Regions from separate parts of the Bradyrhizobium sp. BR2003 genome, predicted to be linked through region 4. Evidence: predicted binding sites of a transcription regulator. Region 4 holds the regulator's gene; each other region holds the start of a gene.
The links. The regulator LexA, encoded in region 4, represses DNA repair genes until DNA is damaged. The targets are predictions, from matches to a motif close to TGTTCNNNNTGTGTTCNG.

Region 1: a site for LexA is predicted at 1,055-1,072, ahead of E2I15_RS06595 (single-stranded DNA-binding protein). Genes of this name have one in related genera too.
Region 2: a site for LexA is predicted at 3,293-3,310, ahead of E2I15_RS30330 (YifB family Mg chelatase-like AAA ATPase). Genes of this name have one in related genera too.
Region 3: a site for LexA is predicted at 1,017-1,034, ahead of E2I15_RS34545 (DNA recombination protein RmuC). Genes of this name have one in related genera too.

The regions. Positions count from the first base shown of each region.
Region 1 is NZ_SMYJ01000011.1:59,841-64,368, forward strand. Features, by position in the region: gene E2I15_RS06590 (outer membrane protein) at 48-794, opposite strand; gene E2I15_RS06595 (single-stranded DNA-binding protein) at 1,243-1,737, shown strand; gene E2I15_RS06600 (DUF2306 domain-containing protein) at 1,997-2,395, shown strand; gene gyrA (DNA gyrase subunit A) at 2,621-4,528, shown strand, end outside.
Region 2 is NZ_SMYJ01000035.1:281,119-285,646, reverse strand. Features, by position in the region: gene E2I15_RS30340 (PAS domain-containing hybrid sensor histidine kinase/response regulator) at 1-935, opposite strand, end outside; gene E2I15_RS30335 (hypothetical protein) at 1,039-1,560, opposite strand; gene E2I15_RS30330 (YifB family Mg chelatase-like AAA ATPase) at 1,692-3,242, opposite strand; gene E2I15_RS30325 (hypothetical protein) at 3,777-3,989, opposite strand; gene E2I15_RS30320 (DUF3800 domain-containing protein) at 3,986-4,528, opposite strand, start outside.
Region 3 is NZ_SMYJ01000045.1:41,296-45,823, reverse strand. Features, by position in the region: gene fmt (methionyl-tRNA formyltransferase) at 1-227, opposite strand, end outside; gene def (peptide deformylase) at 368-895, opposite strand; gene E2I15_RS34545 (DNA recombination protein RmuC) at 1,066-2,274, shown strand; gene E2I15_RS34540 (AmpG family muropeptide MFS transporter) at 2,470-3,840, shown strand; partial or broken gene E2I15_RS38925 (IS481 family transposase) at 3,881-4,102, opposite strand; gene E2I15_RS34535 (hypothetical protein) at 4,124-4,528, opposite strand, start outside.
Region 4 is NZ_SMYJ01000009.1:328,175-332,702, forward strand. Features, by position in the region: gene E2I15_RS06005 (ComEC/Rec2 family competence protein) at 1-1,492, shown strand, start outside; gene E2I15_RS06010 (hypothetical protein) at 1,489-1,716, opposite strand; gene E2I15_RS06015 (hypothetical protein) at 1,862-2,290, opposite strand; gene lexA (transcriptional repressor LexA) at 2,547-3,251, opposite strand; gene E2I15_RS06025 (molybdopterin molybdotransferase MoeA) at 3,494-4,528, opposite strand, start outside.

The sequences.
Region 1 (4,528 bases), on a different contig from region 4:
GGCCGGCGCGAGGCCGGCCTTTCGTCTGGATCAATCGGTCTGCGCGATCAGTAGCGCGCGACGACCGGGCCACCCCACTTGTAGTTCACGCGGACGGTGACGAGGTCGACGTCCTGGCGATCACGGATGGTGCTGTTCAGCGTGCCGTTGGGAGCGATCAGGTTGTAGGTCTTGTCCTGCATGAACAGGTGGTCGTATTCGATGCCTGCGGTCCAGTTCGGCGCGAAGCCGACTTCGATGCCGGCGCCGACGGTGCCGCCCCAGCGGGTGTCGCTGGCGCTGCCGACCAGCACGCCGGTCGGGGTGAAGTAGGTGTTGAAGCGGTTGTCGGTCAGCGCCGCGCCGCCCTTGGCGTAGAGCAGCACGTTGTTGACGGCGTAACCGATCTGGCCGGTGAACAGGCCGAACGCGTCGATCTTGGACTGGTTGGTGAACAGGCCCGGGAAGATCGCGCTGTTGTTGCTGCCCTTCAGGTCAGCCCAGTCGCCCTGCGCTTCAAGGCCGAACACCCAGGTGCCGGCCTGCCAGCGATAGCCGATCTGGCCACCGGCGACGCCGCCGGTTGCATCATGGCAACCATCTGATGCGAGGAAGATGCCGGCCGGGAGCTGGTCCCAGCAATTGTGGCTCGAGCCCCAGCCGCCGTTGGCGCCGATGTAGAAGCCGGTCCAGTCATAGATCGGGGCAACCACTGGCGGCGGCGCCTTGGTGTAGGGGCGCGCAGCGAGATCGGCAGCCGCGGCAGGCGCAGCAAACGCAATCAGAGCAACCGTACCGAGCAAAAACTTCTTCATTATCAATCCCCCAGCACCCCGATCGGCTTCCAAACGGTCCCGAAGCACGATCCCAGACGCGAGCGCCCGCGCCATGGTTGGAGCTATACGCTGATTCAACCGCAAACGCAGTCTCCCAAATGCAACACTCGCGGGAGAAGTATCGATAAAGCAAGCCGCTGATTTGTTTGTTGTTTTTCTAAATCTTGCTGCCGGGCGTCGGCCTGCGCCGAGGTCGGCTGCCGCTCTGACGGCACTGGCCGCTTCTACGGATGGTTGTGGCGAACAAAACTGGAACGATGCCGGATCCGGTGCTATATCCCGATATCCGTGGATAACCGCGCGACGGCAAAGGCGACGAGCCGGCACCGGCGTATAGGGTCATCCACGACGCCTGCGACGTAAGTGGCGAAGGTTGAGAGTGGCGGCCGAATGTCCGGACGCCCGGTTTTTGAGTGGAGATGATGCGATGGCAGGAAGCGTGAACAAGGTGATCCTGGTGGGAAACCTCGGCAAGGATCCGGAAATCCGGCGGACGCAGGACGGCCGTCCGATCGCAAACCTTTCCATCGCCACCTCGGAAACGTGGCGCGACAAGGGCACCGGCGAGCGTAAGGAAAAGACCGAGTGGCACCGCGTCGTGATCTTCAACGAGGGCCTCTGCAAGGTCGCCGAGCAGTATCTGAAGAAGGGCGCCAAGGTGTACATTGAGGGTCAGTTGCAGACCCGCAAATGGACCGACCAGAGCGGCGTCGAGAAGTACTCGACCGAAGTCGTGCTGCAGGGCTTCAACTCCAACCTCACCATGCTCGACGGGCGTGGCGGTGGGGGCAGCAGCTTTTCCGATGATGGCGGCAGCGATTTCGGTTCGGCCGGACCGGTCAGCTCGGCGCCGCGCCGCGCCGTCGCCGCGGGTGGTGGCAGCAGCCGCAACAGCGACATGGACGACGACATCCCGTTCTGAGCAACGGTCGCGCTTCCGTCGATTCCGTCAGGCGCCGTTCCGTGAAGATCATTTCCCGGAACGGTTGTTGCGATCCGGAGCAGCAATTTCCTCGTGTGGAATATGAGGATAACTCGGTAAGTCTCTGTCAGAACGTCGGTGGTTCGACGTAAAGGGATGCGGGTTCCCTGGACTTTGACACAGCCTGATGTAAATGATATTTACATTGGCATGCGGCATTTGACGCTTGGCCGCGAGCTTCACCCGAGGGCCGGCCATCATGAGCCTCGCGCCATCGCTCGACGCCGCGCCTGCGATCCCGCTCCACGCCTTTGCCGCGATGGCCGCCTTCGTGCTCGGCTCCATCCAGCTCGCCGCCCCCAAGGGCATACTGCCGCACCGGACCCTGGGCTGGATCTGGGTGATCCTGATGCTGGCGGTCGCCGGAAGCTCGTTCTGGATCCATCAGATCCAGCTGGTCGGTCCCTGGAGCCCAATCCACCTGCTGTCGATCTTCTCGCTCGCCATGCTGGCGCTCGGCGTCACGGCCGCACGGAGCCACAATGTCCGCCGCCACAGGTTCACGATGATCGGCATCTTCTTTGGCGCACTGCTCATCGCCGGACTGTTCACCTTCATCCCCGGGCGGATCATGCACGCGGTGGTCTTCGGCCACTGACGGGAGAGACAAGTAGCGAATGGCGGGTGGCGAATAGGGGATTATTCCATCCGCTATTCGCCATTCGCCACGCGCTTCCCGACCAGGCAGCCGGAACCTCGGCGCTCCACCCGTAAGTGCATGAAAAAACGAACGGAAAAACGGCTTGCCGGAGCCGCGCAAGGGTGGTTATCAGGCCTCCGATGGGCTATATGATTCCTCAGTAGAACTGACCGGATTTCCCCTTTGTCCGATAACGACGACCAAAAGCCCGGCGAGCCGCCGGGACCCTCAGATATTCGTCCCGTTTCCATTCTCGACGAGATGAAGAAGTCCTACCTCGATTACGCGATGAGCGTGATCGTGTCGCGTGCGCTGCCCGATGCGCGCGACGGGCTCAAGCCGGTGCACCGGCGCATCCTCTATTCGATGCATGAGCAGGGACATACGCCGGACAAGAAATACGTGAAATCCGCGCGCGTCGTCGGCGACGTGATCGGTAAATATCACCCGCATGGCGACCAGTCGATTTACGACGCGATGGTCCGCATGGCGCAGGATTTCTCGCTGCGCGTGCCGTTGATCGACGGCCAGGGCAATTTCGGTTCGGTCGACGGCGATCCGCCGGCCGCCTATCGATATACCGAAGCGCGGCTGACCCGGGCGGCGCTTGCCGTTCTGGCCGACATCGACATGGAAACCGTCGATTTCCAGCCGAACTACGACAACTCCGAGAAGGAGCCGTCAGTTCTGCCGGCCCGGTTCCCGAACCTGCTGGTCAATGGCGCCGGCGGCATCGCCGTCGGCATGGCGACCAACATCCCGCCGCACAATCTCGGCGAGGTCGTCGACGCCTGCGTGGCGCTGATCGACAATCCGGCGCTCACGATCGACGAACTGATCGACATCATTCCCGGACCGGACTTCCCGACCGGCGGCGTCATCCTGGGCCGCCAGGGCATTCGCAGCGCCTACCATCTCGGCCGCGGCTCGATCGTGATGCGCGGCAAGGTGACGATCGATACCATCCGCAAGGACCGTGAAGCGATCGTCATCACCGAGATTCCCTATCAGGTGAACAAGGCGACGATGGTCGAGCGCATCGCCGATCTCGTCAAAGAGAAGAAGATCGAGGGCATCGGGGACCTGCGCGACGAGTCCGATCGCGACGGCTATCGCGTCGTCATCGAACTGAAGCGCGAAGCGGTGCCCGACGTGGTGCTGAACCAGCTCTACCGGTTCACACCGCTGCAGACCAATTTCCCGGCCAACATGCTGGCGCTGGATTCCGGCCGTCCGCAGACGATGAATCTGAAGGACCTGCTCACCATCTTCGTCGCGTTCCGCGAGCAGGTGGTGACCCGGCGGACCAAGTTCCTGCTCGGCAAGGCGCGCGACCGCGCCCACATCCTGGTCGGCCTTGCGATCGCGGTCGCCAACATCGATGAGATCATCCGCGTCATCCGGACCTCGCCCGATCCGAACACCGCGCGCGAGGCCCTGATGTCGCGCGACTGGCCGGCGCGCGACGTCGAGGCGATGATCACGCTGATCGACGATCCCCGGCATCGCATCAACGAGGACGGCACGCTGCGGCTGTCGATGGAGCAGGCCAGGGCCATCCTCGACCTTCGGCTGCAGCGCTTGACCGCGCTGGGGCGCGACGAGATTTCCGAAGAGCTCGACAAGCTCGCCGCTGAGATCGCCGACTATCTCGACATCCTGCGCTCGCGTGCGCGCGTGCAGGGCATCGTCAAGACCGAACTCGCCGAGGTGAAGCAGCAGTTCGCCACGCCGCGCAAGACCGAGATCATCGAGCAGGAAGGCGAGGTCGAGGACGAGGACCTGATCCAGCGCGAGGACATGGTCGTCACCGTGTCGCATGCGGGCTATGTCAAGCGCGTGCCGCTGTCGACCTACCGGGCGCAGCGCCGCGGCGGTAAGGGCCGCGCCGGCATGCAGACCCGCGACGAGGATTTCGTCTCGCGGCTGTTCGTGGCCTCCACGCACACGCCGGTGCTGTTCTTCTCGTCGCGCGGCCAGGTCTACAAGGAAAAGGTCTGGCGGCTGCCGATGGCTGCGCCGAACGCGCGCGGCAAGGCGCTGATCAACATCCTGCCGCTGGAGCAGGGCGAGCGCATCACGACGATCATG
Region 2 (4,528 bases), on a different contig from region 4:
AGGCCGGACAGCGCGAACGCGCGGTGCTCGAGATCGATCTTGCCGGCTTCGATCTTGGAATAGTCGAGCAGTTCCTCGATCAGCGCGAGCAGCGCGTCGCCCGATGTCTTGACCGCCTTGACGTAGGTCATCTGCTCCGGCGTCAGCTGCGTATCCATCAGCAATCCGCTCATGCCGATGATGCCGTTCAGCGGGGTGCGGATCTCGTGGCTCGCCATCGCAAGGAAGCGCGACTTGGCGCGGTTGGCGGCGTCGGCCTGATCGCGCGCTTCGGCGAGCGCGTGCTCGCTCTCGGTGCGGTCGGTGACATCGCGGCCGACGCTCTGCATCTCCGCCGGCGCGCCGGCATCATTGCGCACGAGGCCTTCCCGCCAGGCGATCCAGCGCGGCCCGAGCGGTCCCTCGATCTTCTGGTCGTAGACCCGCGTACCGTTGGATTCGAGCGCGGTGTCGCCTTGTTCGAGCACCTTCAGCGTTGCGGTGCTGCCGATCAATTCGCTGCGGGAAATCTGCGCCAGCTCGCAATAGGCGTCGTTGGCATAGGTGATGAGCCCGTCGAGGTCGCGCAGCACGATCAAATCGTCCTGCGCCTCGAACAGGGTCGAGGCGCGCTGCTCGGCCTCCTGCAGTTCCCAGTTGCGGTCGGCCATCGCTTCATTGTGCATGGCGATGGTGCGGAGCCGCTTGCGCATCAGCCGCAGGCGGATGCCGAGCGTCACGATCCAAAGGCAGGCGAGCGCGAACAGGAAGCTGACCCCGATCGCGAATGCATTGGGATCGTAGCCGCTCTGTTGCGAGAGCGCGCCCGAAATGAATCCGAAAGCGCTGCCGAATGCGACGGAGAAGATCGTGAACGAACGGACGATCGTCGCGACCCAGGAATGGCGCCGGACGAAGCGGCGAAGGCGCAACTTGATCCGGAAGAAACGCCCCATCAATGGTGACCCTGAGACAGCTTGATCTGGCGGTGACGATGCGTCGGCCAGCTTGCAAAGTGCTTGAAGTTGGTGGCCATTTCGCGCTGCCCTGATAACAAGGTTAGCGGGGGGTTAACTCCGCCATGACCCGGTTCGGGACGCGCGTGTCAGGTTCGGGCGATGCGGCTTCAAGGCGGCGGTGTCCGCCGCGCGCGCTGACGATCAGGGCCGCGGCATCGCGCGCCGAGAACGTCTTCGACTGCACGAAGACACGGTAGTCGGATGGGCCGTCATCATGCGTCAGATAGATGACGGGGCCGGTCGCCGAGGCATCGCTGGAAATCCCGATCAGTTGCGCGGCCGCGCTGCGCTCGCAGGCGCCGGCCTCGGCATCGTCGATGTCGTCGATCACGGTGAAGTCGGCGGCATCGGCGCTGTCGGCGATCTGGACCCGGACGGTGGCCTGGCTGGGGTCGTCAGTGAAGCTGACGTGAAGCTGCGCCAGCCAGGGGATCGATGCGATCTGCATCGTGGCGCCACCCACCTCGATGCAGGGCCGCGGGCCCGGCAGGAACTCGGCGCGGGCAAGGACCGCGGCCACGGCAAGGGGGACCACAGACGTCAAAATCTTCAAACGCAACATGACACAACTCGCTCGACCCAAGCTTGCCGCGGATCGCGGTGCTTATGGTTTGCGCAGCGTAAACAAAACTCGTTACCGCGGCGTTGACGCGGGGCATTGCGGCACGAATCGGGACAGGGCTTCGGTTTGGATCACGCGGCGCGGCGCAAATCGTCGGCCAATGCACGATAGGACAGCGCTTCGGCGAGGTGCAGCCGGCCGATCGTCTCGGCGCCGTCGAGATCGGCAAGCGTGCGCGCCACCCGCAGCACCCGGTGATAGCCGCGCGCGGTGAGGTGCATGTTGTCGGCGGCCTCGCGCAGCAGCTTCTGTCCATGCGCGTCGGGCTGCGCGATGGTCTCGAGCAGCGAGCTCGGCGCTTCCGCATTGGTGCGGACATGCGGCATGCCGGCAGCCGCATAGCGCGCGAGCTGGATGTCGCGCGCGGCCGCGACGCGGGCGGCAACCTCGGCCGATCCCTCCGCCGGCGGCGGCAGGATCAGATCGGCCGCGGTCACGGCGGGCACCTCGATCCTGAGATCGATGCGATCCATCAGCGGGCCGGAGATTCGCATCTGGTAGTCGGCGGTGCAGCGGTCGAGCCGGCCGCGCTTGCAGGAATAGCCGGGCTCATAGGCATGGCCGCAACGGCACGGGTTCATCGCCGCGACCAGCATGAAGCGCGCCGGATAGGTGACGCGGTGGTTGGCCCTGCTCACCGATACCTCGCCGTTCTCCAGCGGCTGGCGCAGCGAATCCAGCACGCGCGGATCGAACTCCGGCAATTCGTCGAGGAACAGCACGCCCTGATGCGCGAGCGAGATCTCGCCCGGCTTGGCGCGCATGCCGCCGCCGGTCAGCGCGGCCATGCTGGCGGAATGATGCGGGCTGCGGAACGGGCGCCGCGCGGTCAACGCGCCGTCGCGGATCTCGCCGGCAACCGAGGCGATCATCGAGACTTCGAGCAGCTCCGATGGCGACAGCGGCGGCAGGATCGAGGGCAGTCGCGCCGCCAGCATCGATTTGCCGGCGCCGGGCGAGCCGATCATCAAGAGATGATGGCCGCCGGCGGCGGCGATCTCGAGCGCGCGTTTCGCGCTCTCCTGGCCCTTGATGTCGCGCAGGTCCAAAAGCGTTTCCTCGCGCGCCTCGTTTTGGTCCTGCACCTTCGGCTGCGGGCGCGACAGCACCTGCGTGCCCTTGAAGTGGTTGGCGATCTGGATCAGCGAGTGTGCCGCGATGATCTGGATGTCCGGACTGGCCCAGGCGGCTTCCGAGCCGCAGGCCGCCGGGCAGATCAATCCCTCGTCGCGCGAATTGGCGCCGATTGCCGCGGGCAGCACGCCGGCCACCGGCGCGAGCGAGCCGTCGAGCCCGAGCTCGCCGAGCACGGTGAAGCCGTTCAGCGCATCCGGCGGAATCGCGCCGATCGCCGCCATCAGGCCGAGCGCGATCGGCAGGTCGTAATGGCTGCCCTCCTTGGGCAGGTCGGCGGGTGCGAGGTTGACGGTGATGCGGCGGGCGGGAAGCGCGAGGCCGGACGCGATCAGCGCCGAACGCACGCGTTCGCGGGCTTCCGACACCGCCTTGTCGGGCAGGCCGACGATCGCGAATGCCGGCAATCCCGGCGCGACCTGCACCTGCACGTCGACCGCGCGGGCCTCGATCCCCTCGAATGCGACGGTGGAAACGCGCTGAACCATGCTGCCCCTATCTTCCGCCACCCAAGGTAGCGGAGCGGGCCTTCCGGCGCAAGAACATTAAGAGAACATTGGGGGCGGCGGCGCCGGCCCCCGGCTCTGTTGCTTATCGTAGATAACTGCGCGACGGCCGTCGGCACAGTGGCGGCCGATGATAAAAGGAACATGTCGATTTCCGCTACAAGCAACCGCGTTGCGCTTGGCGTGGACGATCAGGATCGGGCCGAGAAGGCCATTAAGCAAGCGACTCACTTATCGTGCCGCTGATCGCTCACCGTCCCGGTAAGCTAGAGCGGCGCGGCTCGAATGCGCACCAAGGGCGTGCAGTTGGAGTTCGATTTCCTGCGACGCGAAAAGTGATTCGTCGTCAGTTGGTTAGCTAACCACTTGATTCGACAACAGGAATCTGGTACAGAATCACAAGGCAGGCAACGCCGGAAAAAACCCGAGTCATGCTTTGCATGACAGCCGTATGGATGCCTCACCGTGAGGGTGGGACTACAAACCAGCGGTGTCCTCAGGGTCCGGGGGCCTGCCTCACTTTTTCAAATTTGCAGGCGGCTTGTTTAAAGAACGATTGGACCTGATCAAATACATCATTGGCATAGCAACCGTCAGAGCGACAAAGGGCACACCTAGCATCAGCACAGCGAAAACCGCCGGGTTCATAGTGCCGAACAGCCACATACCGCCTATTACCAATTCAACCACAGCCAAGGCGATTAAACGGCCCCAAATTGGTCTATTCATTTCGTTCCCGCCTTGTAGTGATCGAAAATGCGTCTCTGCTCAGGCGTCGCGCGGCTAAGAAAGTTGTCGGGCATCAGCTTGAGGCCGTACTCGAAGACCTGACCGTCGCGACCTCGCGCCATTCGGGGCTCAAGTGCGATGGCCGGAGAAACGTCCGCGCTTGTGACCGACTGATAGAACGATGAGGCGATTGAATCGCTCAATTGAAGGCCCGCGCGTTCGGAGTTATCGATGGCGGCGATCTGGTGGATTGGATCTACCACGGACCATTTGAGATCGCCTCGCCGCAAAAATAATGCGTTAGCCCGGCTCTGCATTCTTAGCCAACACAGGTACGCTTGTAGATGCCCGTATCGCAGGCCTTTGCGGCGCGCGAACTCAAGGCGGACAATCCGCGGCTCTCCATAGTCGCGGTAGGATCGCTGCTCGCAGAAGTCGGTCACGCGCTCCAGCAAGAGGCGGGTGATCCACCAATAGAACCAGGTTCTGCCGGCGAGTACCGATGCAGCTTCCGCCCTCTTGTTCCGGTAGCCGTGCAT
Region 3 (4,528 bases), on a different contig from region 4:
TCCTCGAGCGCTTCCGGCGTTTTGAGGGTCTTCGGCGTCAGCACGGGAATGCCAAGGCGGCGCGCCTCCTGCTCGACCGGCGTCGGCTGCAGCTGCAGGCCACGCCGCCCGCCCGGCTTCGGCGCGCGGGTGTAGACCGCCACGATCTCATGGCCATGGGCTACGAGCTCCAGCAGCGTCGGCACCGCGAAATCGGGCGTGCCCATGAAGATCAGGCGGAGAGGCATGAGATCAAACTACTCTCGCTGGCTCCAAACTATCCGTCATGTCCGGGCTTGTCCCGGCCATCCACGTCTTGGCGCCGTGAAGAAAGGAAGACGTGGATGCCCGGGACATGCCCGGGCGTGACGGTGGACAAATGCAACGGTCACTCCGCCGCGCGCTTGGCGGCCTTCTCGAATTTCTTGAAGACGCGGTCGCGCTTCAGTTTCGACAGATAGTCCACGAACAGCACGCCGTTGAGATGATCGATTTCGTGCTGGATGCAGGTGGCGTAGAGGCCTTCCGCATCCTCCTCATGCACCGTGCCGTCGAGATCGGTGAATCGCACGCGTACCCGCGCCGGGCGCTCGACCTCCTCGTAATATTCGGGGATCGACAGGCAGCCCTCTTCGTACACCGACAGCTCTTCCGAACGCGCAATGATCTCCGGATTGATGAAGACCCGCGGCTTCGCCGTGGTCTCGCCGTCCTCGTCGCGCCTGGCGAGGTCCATGGTGATCAGCCGCAGCGGCTGCGCGACCTGGATCGCCGCCAGCCCGATGCCGGGCGCGTCATACATGGTCTCGAGCATGTCGTCGGCCAGCTTGCGGATCTCCAGCGTCACCTTTTCGATCGGTTTCGACACCAGCCGCAACTGCTTGTCCGGCAGGATGATGATTTCTCTTAATGCCATGGCGGCGATTTAAGCTGCTGACTTCATGGGGTCAATGCGCTCAGGAACCCGTTAGGACAACCTTAACCACGTTTCTTCATCCCGCATTAACCCGGAAAATCAGGAATGCATTTGCCATAATCGTTCCCTCTTCGTTCGCGCCGGACTGCGAATCGGCTACAACTGCCGGCATGAACGAGATTCTCCTGACGATTGGCGAGCTTCCGGTCCGTGTCTCCGACGCATTGATCGGCCTTGGGGCGCTGGCGCTGATCCTGCTGCTCGCCATTGCGGTCGTGATCGCCCGCGCCAGCCGGCGCGGCGCGGAACTCGCGATGGCCCAGGCCATCCGCGCCGACGAGCTGGAGGAGCGGCTTGCCGACATGCTGCGGGCCCAGAGCGAATCCTCCGGACGCGTGGACGCCATGGCGCAGGCGCTGGTCGGCCGCCAGGCCGAGATGGCCCGGGCCGTCAACGAGCGGCTCGATTCGGTGACCCACCGGGTCGGCCAGTCGATGGAGCAATCGACCCGCAACACGATGGATTCGCTGCGCGTGCTGCACGAGCGGCTCGGCATCATCGACCACGCGCACAAGAACCTCAACGAGCTCACCACCCAGGTGACGACGCTGCGCGACGTGCTCGCCAACAAGCAATCGCGTGGCGCGTTCGGCCAGGCGCGGATGGAGGCGATCGTCCAGGACGGCATGCCGAAGGGCTCGTTCGAGTTCCAGTACACGCTGACGTCGGGCAAGCGGCCGGACTGCGTCGTGTTCCTGCCGGACCAGCGCCCGCTTTGCATCGACGCGAAATTCCCGCTCGAGGCCATGACTGCGCTGCACGATGCGCGCAGCGACGAGGAACGCAAATTCGCCAGCCAGCGGCTGCGCGCCGACGTGCTGAAGCATGTCAGCGACATCGCGGAGAAGTACCTGATCCCGGGCGAGACCCAGGACACCGCGCTGATGTTCGTGCCGTCGGAATCGGTCTATGCCGAGATCCATGACGGCTTCGACGATGTGATCCAGAAGGCCTATCGCGCCCGCGTCGTGCTGGTGTCGCCGTCGCTGCTGATGCTGGCGATCCAGGTGATGCAGCAAATCCTGAAGGACGCCCGCATCCGCGACGCCGCCGACCAGATCCGCAACGAGGTGATGCACTTGGGTGACGACCTCGGCCGCCTGCGCGATCGCGTGCTCAAGCTGCAGACCCATTTCGGCCAGGTGAACGAGGACGTCAGGCAGATCCTGATCTCCGCCGACAAGATCGAGAAACGCGCCGGCCGCATCGAGGAACTCGACTTCAGCAAGTCCGAGACCCCGATCGAGGTCCCCCGCTTCGTCAAGGGCAGCACGTCCGACCTGTTCCCCGCCCCCCGCAAGCTGCAGGCGGGGGAGTAGCCTCGAAGTCACCTCGCCCCGCTTGCGGGGAGAGGTCGAAATTCGCGCGTCGCGCGAATTTCGGGTGAGAGGGAGTTTTCGCACATTGCGCCCGTCATGATTCGTCGAGAAAGCCCCTCACCCCAACCCTCTCCCCACGAAAGGGCGGGGAGAGGGAGCCAAGGCAGCTGCGGTCGAATCTGCTAACAGGGGGGCATGACCGCGCCCGAAGCGACCGCGACCCAACCGGAAAAGAATCCCCCCGCCGCCACCTCATGGCGCGACAGTTTTGCCGTGTACCTGCAGCCGCGGGTGCTGATCGTGCTGTTGCTCGGCTTCTCCTCGGGGCTGCCGCTGGCGCTGTCGGGCTCGACGCTGCAGGTCTGGATGAAGGAGGCCGGGGTCGATCTCGGCACCATCGGGCTGCTGGCGCTGATCGGCACGCCCTACACGCTGAAGTTCCTCTGGGCGCCGCTGGTCGACGCGCTGCACGTGCCGCTGTTCACGCAGATGTTCGGCCGCCGCCGCGGCTGGCTGCTGTTCTCGCAGCTGCTGCTGATCGCGGCGATCCTGGTGCTGGCGCTGGCCGATCCGGCGCGCTCGCCATGGTTCGCGGCGTTTGCCGCGCTGCTGGTCGCAACCGCCTCGTCGACGCAGGACATCGTGGTCGATGCCTTCCGCGTCGAAAGCCTGCCTGAAAGCGAGCAGGCCGCCGGCATGGCGTCCTATGTCGCGGCCTATCGCGTCGGCATGCTGGTCTCGACCGCCGGCGCGCTGTTCATCGTCAGCGGCTTCGAGTCCGCAGGCCTCGCGCGCCCGTCGGCCTGGATGTGGGGCTATGTGGTGATGGCCGCGCTGGTCGTGATCGGCATCGTCACCGCGCTGGCGGCGACCGAGCCGGCGCAATCGAAGGGCGCGGAGGCGGCGACCCACGCGCAGAACGCCGCCGAACGCGTGTTTCACGCCGCGATTGGCGCGTTCTCCGAGTTCCTCAGCCGCAAGGACGCCTTCGCCGCGCTCGCCTTTGTGGTGCTGTTCAAGTTCACCGACGCGTTTTCAGGCACCATGACCGCGCCGTTCGTGATCGACATCGGCTTTTCCAAGGTCGATTACGCGGCGATCGTGAAAGGTGTCGGCCTTGCCGCGACCTTGATCGGCGGCTTTGCCGGCGGCTTCGTGGCGCGGCGCTACTCGCTCGCAACCAGCCTCTGGATCGGCGGCGTGCTGCAGGCGGTCGCCAATCTCTCGTTCTCCTGGCTCGCCCATGTCGGCGTCGATCAATGGGCGCTCGCGCTGGCGATCACCGCGGAGAACTTCACCAGCGCGATCGGCACCGTGATCTTCGTCGCCTATTTGTCGGCGCTGTGCCGCAATCCGCTGCACACCGCGACCCAATACGCGCTGCTGACGGCGCTCGCGGCGGTCGGCCGCACCTATCTGTCGTCGGGCGCCGGCTATGTCGCCAAGGCCGTCGGCTGGCAGGTGTTCTTCGTGATCTGCGTGCTGGTCGCGATCCCGAGCCTGATCCTGCTCGCCTGGCTGCAGCGGCGCGGGCATTTCGACGAGTTGGGGCCGGTGAGGGTTTAGCTCAGCGGCACGGCTCCCCTGTCATCACCCGGCTTGATGTTCAGTCCGGAGACATGGCTGACACCTGTTCGGACACATCACTGACAGGTTGGTTGTTGGTCAAGTCGATTGATGCGACCTGCCAGCTGGCGAAGAAGATACCGTAATGGCCGTCGCGATCGAGCGGACGGATGGCAAGACGCTCGCGGGCGAAGGCTTGGGGAACCTTCCAGAAGCGTCCCTTGAAGGGGATGTAGGGTCTCGTCGATGAGACTCTGCGCACGGAACGCGGGCCGGCACCGCCCTACTTCGCCACCACGCTCCACTTGGTGACGATGGCTTCGCTCATCTCGCCGGCGTCCTTGGCGCAGGCGACCTCGTCGACCTTCACCGAGATTTCCTTGCCGGAGAGGCTTTTGAGCTGCGCGGCCTGGGCGTCGTTGGTCGGAATCAGCTGGAAGGTTTCCGGCCCGGTCTCGAGATTGCACAGACCGTTCGGCGGCGGCAGGCGGCGCGGCTCGCTGGTGATCTGGTAGGTCGCGACGCGCTTGCCGCGGTTCTTGGCATCGCGCACCTTCATGACGCCGAGTTCCCCCGACAGCACGTCGCCGGCATGAATGATCTTGCCGGGCTTCTGCGGCGCGTCGCTCTGCTGCGCGATGGCGCAAGGCGCGGCGGACGTTGCCGCCAGAAGCGCAAAGCCCAAACG
Region 4 (4,528 bases):
CGACGGCGACCAGCGCGCGATCGCGACCGCGCTGCTCACCGGCCGGCGCGACGCGATCTCGACGCCGGTCAACGATGCGATGTTCATCTCGGGGCTCGGCCATGTGCTGTCGATCTCCGGCTACCACATGGCCGTGGTCGCCGGCGTCGTGTTCTTCGCGGTGCGCGCGCTGCTCGCGCTGTTTCCGGCGCTGACGGCGGGGCATCCGATCAAGAAATGGGCCGCGGCGGCCGCGCTTGTCGCCGCGGCATTCTATCTGTTGCTGTCGGGTGCGGAGGTCGCGACGCAACGGTCGTTCTTCATGACGGCCGTGGTGCTGCTGGCCGTGATCGTCGACCGCCGCGCGATCACCTTCCGTACGCTGGCGGTGGCGGCGCTGATCGTGCTCGCGATCGCGCCGGAGGCGCTGGTGCATCCGAGTTTCCAGATGTCGTTTGCGGCGACGCTCGGGCTGGTGGCGCTGGTGCAGATCGGGCTACCGAACCTATTCGCGTCGCCCGACCATTCGGCGACCGCACGGGTTGCGCTGTGGGGCGGCCGCGAACTCACGATGCTGATGCTGGCCTCGCTGGTGGCGGGGCTGGCGACGACGCCCTACGCCGCGTTCCATTTCCACCGCGTGACGCCCTACGGGCTGTTCGCCAACCTCGCGGCGATGCCTGTCGTGTCGGCGGTCGTGATGCCGGCCGGCCTGCTGGGGCTCGTCGCCATGCCGTTCGGCTTCGACGGCGTGTTCTGGGCGATCATGGGTCTTGGCATCGACTGGATGATCCTGGTGACGCAATGGGTCGCCGCACTGCCAGGCGCGGTCGGCCGCATAGCGGCGTTCGGGATCGGGCCGCTGATCGCAGCGAGTGCCGGCATCATCCTGCTCGGGCTGCTGCGCACGCCGCTGCGCTGGTCGGGCGCGGTGCTGCTGCTGGCGGCCTCGGTCTGGGCGCTCAGGGTGCCGCAGCCGGACGTGCTGGTCTCCGGCGACGGCCGCAACGTCGCGGTGCGCGGCGGCGACGGGCGGCTGCATTTGATGCACAGCGCCAAGGATGCGTTCCTGGTCAAGGAGTGGCTGGCGGCGGACGCCGACGCGCGGACCGCCACCGATGCGTCGCTCGGCGAGGGCGTCTCGTGCGATGCCGGCGGCTGCGTGACCCAGGGACCCGGCGGCGCCTTCGTCGCGCTGGCGACCCGGCCGGAGGCGCTGGCGGACGACTGCGAGCGCGCAGGCCTGATCGTGACGGCGCGGCCGGTACCGCAGGGCTGCGCGGCATCGGTAATCGATGCCGAGCGGCTGCGGCGCCACGGCGCGCTGGTGCTGCGGCGGAGCAGGGACGGTTACGCCGTCGATGCGGTCAAGCCCGGCGGGATCGACCGGCCGTGGTCGCCGGCGGTTCCCGGCGACGGCGAGAGCGAGACGACGCTGCGCGCACCCGCCGCCGCACCGCGGCCTGCCGTGGATGCGACGCCGGCCGAGACCGATCTGCAGGGCGATGATTAGCGGTGGTCCGGGGAGGGGGCGCTCGGGAGCTCGAACAGGCCGAGATGGTATTCGTCGGAGTCGGGGCCGGCATCGGGCTTCTTGACGAGCGTGAAGGAAGCCTCGGGAAATTGCTCCCAGACTTTCAGGTCGTCGGCCGTCACCGTCAGCCAACCGAACCGGAACATGTAGCGGCCCGGTTCCGTGACGCGTCCAGCCTTTTGCCATGTGACCTTATCGACCACCGCGCACGTCCTCCGTGCCCGATGATGCGCCAAGGCGCCGGCTGACGCAAATTCCCTCCTGCGCCCCGGAAGCGGGAGTCCGGGGTCGCCCGAAATTGCTTAGGTCATCCGCCGCCGAACAGCCCATTCCGCGGCGACGATGCGCTCAACCCAAAAACAGCGTTGCGAATGCGGAGGGCCGCCGCTCCACAACCTTCGGCTTCTGCTCGACCGGCGGATGCAGCGCCGGCAATTGCAGCACGCTGACGCGCTGTCCCTCGACCAGCTGGGTCACCAGCACATGGCTGCCGTCGGGGAATTCGACCGCGTCATGATGCCGATCGGGCACGTCGGGCTCGACTTCGTTGAATACGCCGACGCGATAGTTCAGCGTCTTGGTCCAGATCCAGCGGCTGTCGTAGCGAACGTTCTCGGCGAAAGCGAGCTCGGTGCCCGGCAGCATGCAGACCGCGACAGTGGGATCGTTCTCCGAAGCAAAACCGCGGGTCGACGTGCCGCGGAACGTCGTCGTGATCAGCGTCTCTCCGACAATGGCGGGGCGCGATGCCACGGCGTGCAGACTATAGTCACACATCGGATGGCTCCTCATTTCGAGGTAGCGACCCGTGCCTCTCTTGAGGCATTGGGGCCTCTACCAGAGTGGACGATAGCGAACGAGCTTCTGCTCGTTTCTGGGCGATTGTACGACTGGTCCGAGACCGACCCCGATCACAAACACGCGACGCTGCGCGAGAGGTATCGGAGCGCATCGGGCAGGCCGTACGCTACGCTATCATGCAAGGAACGATCCGACGTGTTGCTCGTTCCCGGCCGCCGCAAGTATTTGCAATTCAGTATTTGCGATACAGGCCGATCAGCTTGCCCTGGATGCGCACCCGGTTCGGCGGCAGGATGCGCACTTCATAGGCGGTGTTGGCCGGCTCGAGCGCGATCGATGCGCCGCGGCGGCGGAAGCGCTTCAGGGTGGCTTCCTCCTCGTCGATCAGCGCCACCACGATGTCGCCGGTGTTGGCGACGTCGTTGCGCTGGATCAGCGCCATGTCGCCGTCGAGGATGCCGGCATCGACCATCGAGTCGCCGCGCACCTCGAGCGCATAGTGCTCGCCGGCGCCGAGCATGTCGGGCGGCACGCTGATGGTGTGGCTGCGGGTCTGCAGCGCCTCGATCGGCGTACCGGCGGCGATCCGGCCCATCACGGGGACCGCGACCGGACGGTTGCCGTCGTCCTCGGCGATCGGCGGCGTGCTGGCGCGCCGGCCGAGGGTGCCTTCGATGACGCTGGGCGTGAAGCCGCGTCGGCCGTTGCCGCCGCCAGCCGAGAGTTCGGGCAGCTTGATGACCTCGATGGCGCGGGCGCGGTTCGGCAGGCGGCGGATGAAGCCGCGCTCCTCCAGCGCAGTGATCAGGCGGTGGATACCGGACTTCGAGCGCAGGTCGAGCGCATCCTTCATCTCGTCGAAGGAGGGCGGTACGCCGGCCTCTTTCAGACGTTCATTGATGAAACGCAGAAGTTCGTACTGTTTGCGCGTGAGCATCTCGAGCATTCCCCCGGTTGATAGCGTCGTTCGATTCCGAGACTCTTCTGGTGGGGCCTTCAGGCGGGCCTGACCTCAGGAGCATGTGCTCGTTGCACTTGCTTCCACGCGGCTTCCCGATTGTAGACACCAGTACTCGAAACAAATCATGAACGGACACTATATGTTCGATATGTGTTCCGCAACCACTTAATTTCCGGTGAACGGATCAGGCAACGCACGATCGGTGGGGCATGAAAACCCTATTCGGGCAGTGTCAGAATCTCGCATTCGCTGCCCTTGACGGCCGCTGCCGCGAACGGCGGACGCACGAGAAGTGCCCGTGCCGCAGCGAGATTCCCGAGCAGCGACGAGTCCTGCTGCGTCACCGGCGTTGCGATCAACGTGCCGTCCTCGCGCGCTTCGAGCCGTGCCCGCAGATAGTCCTCGCGCTGGTCGTTGGCGGCGAGGTCGCGGCCGAGCAGGGCGCTCGTGCGGCGATGATGAATCACTTTCCGGCCGCTCAGCGCCCGAATCAACGGCACCAGGAACAGGAAAGCGCAGACATAGGACGACACCGGATTGCCGGGCAGGCCGATCACCCGCATCGCGCCGAGCCGGCCGTGCATCATCGGCTTGCCCGGCCGCATCGCGATCCGCCAGAACGCCATCTCGACGCCCTCGGCTTCCAGCGACCGCTTGACGAGATCGTGGTCGCCGACCGAGGCGCCGCCCGTCGTGATCAGGACATCGGCGCCGGCCTCGCGCGCCCGGCGGATGCCGGCCGTGGTCGCCTCCATTGTGTCGGCGGCAACGCCGAGGTCGACGGTCTCGGCGCCCTCGGCGCGCGCCAGCGCCCGCAGCGCGTAGCCGTTGGAGTAGACGATCTGGCCGGGGCCGGGCTGCGAGCCCGGCATCACCAGTTCATCGCCGGTCGCCAGCACCGCGACCTTCGGGCGGCAGCGCACCGCAAGTTCCGGATAGTTCATGGCGGCCGCCAGCGACAGCGCGCGGTCGGACAGGCGGCTGCCGCCGTCGAGCAGCACCTCGCCCGCACGGAAGTCGACCCCGGCCGGGCGGATGTGCCGCCCGACGCTGGCGGTCTCCGTGATCGTGATGTGGTCGCCGTCGACGGCGGTGTCTTCCTGGATGATCACGGCGTCGGCCCCATTGGGGATCACGCCACCGGTGAAGATCCGCACCGCCTCGCCGGCGCCGACTGTCCGCTCGAACGGCCGACCGGCGGCGACTTCGCCGATCACCTTGAGCCGGGCCTTCAGATCGGCCGCATCGGCGGC